2 regions of the Bariatricus sp. HCP28S3_D3 genome follow, and region 1 is predicted to be linked to the other one. Evidence: predicted binding sites of a transcription regulator. Region 1 holds the regulator's gene; the other holds the start of a gene.
The links. The regulator HrcA, encoded in region 1, represses chaperone genes, less so after heat shock. The targets are predictions, from matches to a motif close to TGTTAGCACTCNNNNNNNNNGAGTGCTAACA.
Positions count from the first base shown of each region.

Region 1 (3,428 bases):
AGGTATGCTTCTGCATCTGCTTTCAGTTTCTGAAGAATCATAGCTGAAATTTCCTGCGGAGAATATTTCTTTCCGTCAATGTCAACTTTATGGTCTGTTCCCATTTCTCTCTTGATAGAAGAAATTGTCTTTTCTGCGTTTGTAACTGCCTGACGTTTTGCAGGTTCACCTACCAGACGTTCTCCTGTTTTTGTAAATGCTACGATAGACGGTGTTGTTCTTGCACCTTCTGTATTTGCGATTACAACCGGCTGACCACCTTCCATAACCGCTACACAACTGTTTGTTGTACCTAAATCAATACCAATGATTTTGCCCATTATGAAGACCTCCTAATATTTTAAAAAATTTGTTTACTTACTTTGTTTATATAGAGTATATCTGCATCTTCATGTGTAAATATACAAACTATTTCATTCATTCTGCTATTTTAATTAGCAACCTTTACCATGCTGTGTCTCACAACACTTTCACGATACATATATCCTTTCTGGAATTCCTCGACCACGACATTCTCTCCGGCCTCTTCATCTTCAATATGCATCACTGCATTATGAAAATCCGGGTTAAATTCCTGTCCGACCGCCTCAATCGGTTTCACACCGATGCCTTCCAGTGTTGTCATAAGCTGCTTGTAGATCTTATCCATTCCCTGCACAAACGGATCTTCTTTGTTTTCCTCAGCTACAGACTGCAGGCCGCGTTCAAAATTATCAACGACCGGAAGAATCTTTTCCACGATATCTTTTGCACCGATCTCATACATGGCTGATTTTTCTTTCTCAGTCCGCTTTCTGTAATTATCGAATTCTGCCATCTGTCTGGTAAGCTTATCTGTCAGATCTGCAATCTGCTCATCCTTCTTGTCTTTTTTATTCTTTTTTTCAAAAAGCTTTGATTTTTTCGGCTCCGCAGTTTCTTCTGTTTTTTCTTCTTCCTTCGCATCTGCTTCGCCGGCCTCTTTGTTCTCACCTTCCCGACTTTCTTCGGAATCCTCTTCCTTATCATTTTCTTTTTCAGCAGCTTCTTCTGCTTCCGCTTCCATGGCGGCTTTCTTTGCCTCTTCCACTGCTTCTTTTACCATTTCTTCATTACTCATCTGATTATCCAACGGTTCTGCCACCTTTCTCCTTTCATAGTCCGGATGTTCTAACCATCCCTGTGGAAAATCTCATCCAGTTCCGCCATCAGAGTCTTTAACGTCTTCATTACATGTTCGTAATCCATCCGCTTCGGTCCAATGATTCCAATGGTCCCCTGCATACCCTCACCAAGCTCATAGGTCGCTGTGACAACACTGCAGTCCTTCATCTTCTCCACATTGGATTCATTTCCGATATAGACCTGAATGTCTTTATTCTCGCTGCTGGCCATCGTCTTTGATACCAGCGCTGCCAGCTGCTGCTTTTCTTCGAAAGCACTGATAATCTCCTGAGCGCTCTGCTTATCGCTAAGCTCCGGATATTTAAAAATATTCGTTGCGCCGCTGGTGTAAATCTCCATGTCATCATCAAGCTGTATCACATTCGCCACTGCATCCAGCACATTACTGACCACTTCACTGTGAATCCCTGCCTGTTCCTTCAGTCTGGCGATCATTCCGAGATTGATCTCTTCCACCGACAGTCCGATCAGTGCCGTATTTAACAGCATATTCAGTTTCAGCAATGCTTCGTTATCCAATGGCTCTTCCAGTGTAATAATCTGGTTCTTTACGATATTTCCATCCATCACAATGACGACGACCAACTGGTTCTCATCTACCTGTGAAAGCTGGATGAACTTCAGCTTATTCCTGTTATATACCGGAGAGGAAATCATCGTCGCGTAATTGGTGTTCGTTGCCAGTACTTTCGCGACCTGCCTTAGGAGCTGATCCATCTTATCTGACTTCTCCAGCATCTGTTCCTTGAGTTCTGTGACCTCCTGCTCTTTCTGGCTCATCAGCATATCTACATACCATCGATATCCTTTATCAGATGGAATCCTTCCCGCCGATGTGTGAGGCTGCATGATATAACCCAGTTCTTCCAGATCCGCCATTTCATTCCGGATCGTTGCAGAGCTTAAGTTCAGATCCGTATACTTGGAAATCGTTCTCGATCCCACCGGCTCTCCGATGTCTAAATAATTCTTAATGATGGCATGAAGGATTTTCGTTTTCCGCTCACTAAGTTCCTGTATAGACTCCATCTGCACCCTCCTTTGTTTTATTAGCACTCGGTATATTCGAGTGCTAACATCATCTTCGCTTATTAATGTATCACTCCCAACACGCTTTGTCAACCCACTTTATAAATATTTCATAGTTACACTTTTTTATCGCAAAAGGACTGCCATATGACAGTCCTTTTCTCAAAACATAAACTCCACAAATACCGTATTGCTCACATCGATTCCCTGTTCTGTAAGCGCGATACGGTCCTCATGTTCTTCTATAAGATGCATACCTTTCAGTTTCCGGATCGGTTTTCCGTAGACCGCTTCGATCCCGGTTCCAAAGGCTTCCTCAAATTCTGTTTTCGATATGCCTTCCGTCATGCGCAGTCCGAGAAACATGAATTCCTCCATCTCATCTTCCAGGCTGAGTTTTTCTCCGGAAAATTTTTCTTCAAAATTATCCCTGTATTCCGTCATCTTTTCCGGATTACTGTATCTTGCCCCTTCAAAAAATGTGGCGGCACCCACGCCGAACCCCAGATACGGCACTCTTCTCCAATACCCGCAGTTGTGCCTGCATCGGTATCCGGGCTTTGCATAATTGGAAATCTCATACCGCTGATATCCCGCACCGACGAGGATCTGCTCTGTCTGATGATACATCTCCCGTTCTTCCTCCTCCGTAGGAAGCGCAGGCCACGGCAGATTTGCACCCTTTCTTTTCTCACATCCCGACTCCGCCCTTTCTTCCCGTCCTGCATCTTCCCCGTACCTGTCATAGAATAAAGTTCCGGGTTCGATGATCAGACTGTATGCAGAAATGTGCTCCGGCTCCAGAGCCGCGACTGTTCTCAGTGTTTCGGTCCAGCTCTCCGCCGTCTGACCCGGGATCGCCGAAATCAGATCAATATTGATATTGTCAAATCCGCACATCCTCGCACTCCTATAGGCCTCAAGGAATTCTTCATAAGTGTGTATCCTTCCAAGCATCCGCAGTTCTTCATCATGGACAGACTGTAGTCCGATGCTCAGCCGGTTCACACCGGCATCTTTATACGCTTTCAGTTTTTCATCCGTAACCGTACCGGGATTCATCTCCATAGAAATCTCCGCATCCGCAGAAATGTGATATTGATCCCGAACCGTATCAAGAATCATCCGGAACTGGTCTCCGGTAAGAAGAGAGGGAGTCCCTCCTCCAAAGAAAATGGAAGAGACCTGATACTCTTCCACTTTTCCTGCATTTGTCCTGATTTCCTCACACAGAA
Region 1 covers NZ_JBQHTK010000003.1:126,566-129,993, forward strand. The annotation lists gene dnaK (molecular chaperone DnaK) at 1-320, opposite strand, end outside; gene grpE (nucleotide exchange factor GrpE) at 431-1,123, opposite strand; gene hrcA (heat-inducible transcriptional repressor HrcA) at 1,150-2,193, opposite strand; gene hemW (radical SAM family heme chaperone HemW) at 2,356-3,428, opposite strand, start outside.

Region 2 (3,428 bases), on a different contig from region 1:
GCGCATTTTACAGAAGCGGCTTTGGTTAAGACGCTGGAGGAGTTGGGGATTGGAAGACCAAGTACCTATGCTCCGACAATCTCCACAATCATTTCCAGAAGATATGTTGCGAAGGAGAACCGGAATCTGTACATGACAGAGCTGGGAGAAGTAGTCAATAATATGATGAAAAAATCTTTCAGCAGTATCGTAGATGTGAATTTCACAGCTTATATGGAAGGACTTCTTGATATGATTGCAGAAGGCAAGGTAGAATGGAAGACTGTGATCCGCAATTTCTATCCGGATCTGGAAGAAGCAGTGGAAAAGGCGGAAAAAGAACTGGATACCGTGAAGATCGAGGACGAGGTTACGGATGTTGTGTGTGAAGAATGCGGACGCAACATGGTGATCAAATACGGACCACACGGAAAGTTCCTGGCCTGCCCCGGATTCCCGGAATGTAAAAATACAAAGCCGTATCTTGAGAAAATCGGCGTTGCATGTCCGAAATGCGGCAAAGACATTGTGCTGCGCAAGACTAAGAAAGGCAGAAAATATTACGGATGCGAGGATAATCCGGAATGTGATTTCATGTCATGGCAAAAACCGTCCACGGAAAAATGTCCAAAATGCGGAAGCTATATGGTGGAAAAAGGAAATAAACTGGTGTGCGGTGACGAACATTGCGGTTATGTAAAAAATAAATAGGAAATTCATTGAGTTCTTGCGAATTGTATGATAATATAGTTTTGCACACAAATTTTTCGCTATTTGTGCGAATAATTTCTACAATAGCCGATGGAGAGGAAAAACCAGAGGTGCAATGCTTTTTGGAGGATAAAATGAGCGTACAATTATTGGATAAAACTAGAAAAATAAACAAATTGCTGCACAATAATAATTCCAGCAAAGTTGTGTTTAATGACATTTGTGAGGTGCTGACAGAGATTCTTCTGTCCAACGTGCTTGTGGTAAGTAAAAAAGGAAAAGTGTTGGGAGTCAGTGCTTGTCCGGGCGTTCCGGAGATTAAAGAACTTCTGAAGGGAGAGGTCGGCGGACACATTGACGAGATGCTGAATGAGCGTCTCCTGAATATCCTTTCCACGAAAGAGAATGTCAATCTTCAGACACTAGGTTTTACACCGGAGATTGTGAAAGGGTATCAGGCGATCATTACTCCGATCGATATTGCGGGAGAGAGGCTTGGAAGTCTGTTCATTTACAAGAAAGATGCCTTGTATGAGATTGATGATATTATTCTCAGTGAATACGGTACAACAGTCGTGGGACTTGAGATGCTTCGCTCTGTGAATGAAGAAAGCGCTGAGGAGACCAGAAAGGAACAGATCGTACAATCCGCAATCAGTACTTTATCATTTTCTGAATTGGAAGCAATCATACACATTTTCGAAGAACTTGACGGCATGGAAGGAATTCTGGTTGCAAGCAAGATTGCTGACCGGGTGGGAATTACCCGTTCCGTGATCGTAAATGCACTTCGTAAGTTTGAAAGTGCGGGCGTGATCGAATCCAGATCTTCCGGTATGAAAGGTACTTATATCAAAGTCGTGAACGATTATGTTTTCAAAGAATTGGACAAGATCAAAAGAGAAAAAATGAAATAGAAAACAGAAGAGAAGGGTATCAGGAGTCTGATACCCTTTTTATCTCTCATTAACATAGATCACAATGAAAGGAGAAAGAAAAATGTACGACGGAGACAGAGCGGTCATTTCGATGATCCACAATTATCTCGAAGGCGGAAAGCAGGACGAGACGGTTTACAAATGCACAGTGATCGAGTATCAGAAAGAGATGGAGCAGCTTCATCTGCGGATGAGCACGGGAGAAATAACCGATATTTCTCTGGATGCAGTCTATGAATGCCGGATTCAGACCCTGAAAGGGGAAGCCGTCTGCAAAGGCGTGATCAAAGAGCGGTATGAGAACAGAGCCGGAATGATCTTGATTTTTCAGATTGTCAATGGATTTTATGAAATAAATATAAAGTAATTATAAAATTAAAAAAGGCATGTTGACAAATAGAAGTCGCAGTGCTATTTTATATCTAGACAGTTTTTAGCACTCAAATTTAATGAGTGCTAACAAAAATAGAAATCAAGGAGGAATTACAATGAGATTAGAACCTTTAGGTGACAGAGTTGTATTAAAACAGTTAGTAGCAGAAGAGACGACAAAGTCAGGTATCGTATTACCGGGACAGTCAAAAGAGAAACCGCAGCAGGCAGAAGTAATCGCAGTAGGACCGGGCGGAATGGTGGACGGTAAGGAAGTGACGATGAATGTGGCAGTCGGCGATCAGGTCATCTATTCTAAATATTCCGGAACAGAAGTAGAACTGGACGATGTTGAATATATCATTGTAAAACAGAGTGACATTCTTGCAGTAATCAAATAGTCAGCCGTATATGGCCTTTAGAAAAGAATTATTTTAAAACAGGAGTGATTGAAATGGCAAAAGAAATTAAATTCGGCGCAGAAGCCAGAAAAGCATTGGAAGCAGGTGTGAATCAGCTTGCTGATACAGTAAGAGTAACATTAGGACCAAAAGGAAGAAACGTAGTTCTGGATAAATCCTTCGGAGCACCGCTTATCACAAATGACGGTGTAACGATTGCAAAAGAGATTGAACTGGAAGATGCATTTGAAAACATGGGAGCACAGCTCATCCGTGAAGTTGCTTCCAAGACAAATGATGTTGCCGGAGACGGAACCACAACAGCTACCGTACTTGCCCAGGCTATGGTAAATGAAGGTATGAAGAACCTTGCAGCAGGGGCAAACCCGATTGTTCTTCGTAAAGGTATGAAGAAAGCAACGGACTGCGCTGTTGAAGCAATCCAGAAGATGAGCAGCAAAGTAAACGGAAGAGATCAGATCGCAAGAGTGGCTGCTATTTCAGCCGGTGATGATGAAGTAGGCGAGATGGTAGCAAGCGCTATGGAGAAGGTTTCCAACGACGGCGTTATCACGATTGAAGAATCCAAGACCATGAAGACAGAACTTGACCTGGTAGAAGGTATGCAGTTTGACCGTGGATATATTTCCGCATATATGTGCACCGATATGGAGAAGATGGAAGCAAATCTTGACAATCCATTCATTCTGATCACAGACAAGAAGATTTCCAACATTCAGGAAATCCTTCCGCTTCTGGAGCAGATCGTTCAGTCCGGAGCAAAACTTCTTATTATCGCTGAAGACATTGAAGGTGAAGCACTCACAACACTGATTGTGAACAAACTGCGCGGAACATTCAATGTTGTAGCAGTAAAGGCACCGGGATATGGCGACAGAAGAAAAGCAATGCTGGAAGATATCGCGATCCTGACAGGCGGACAGGTGATCTCAGAAGAACTTGGCCTTGATTTGAAGGAAGTTACCATGGATCAGCTCGGACGTGCTAAATCTGTAAAAGTTCAGAA
Region 2 covers NZ_JBQHTK010000002.1:194,262-197,689, forward strand. The annotation lists gene topA (type I DNA topoisomerase) at 1-690, shown strand, start outside; gene codY (GTP-sensing pleiotropic transcriptional regulator CodY) at 825-1,607, shown strand; gene ACTNB3_RS03245 (hypothetical protein) at 1,690-1,995, shown strand; gene ACTNB3_RS03250 (co-chaperone GroES) at 2,117-2,401, shown strand; gene groL (chaperonin GroEL) at 2,455-3,428, shown strand, end outside.
Region 2: ACTNB3_RS03250 (co-chaperone GroES) is a predicted target of HrcA. The motif match lies at 2,060-2,090, and genes of this name have one in related genera.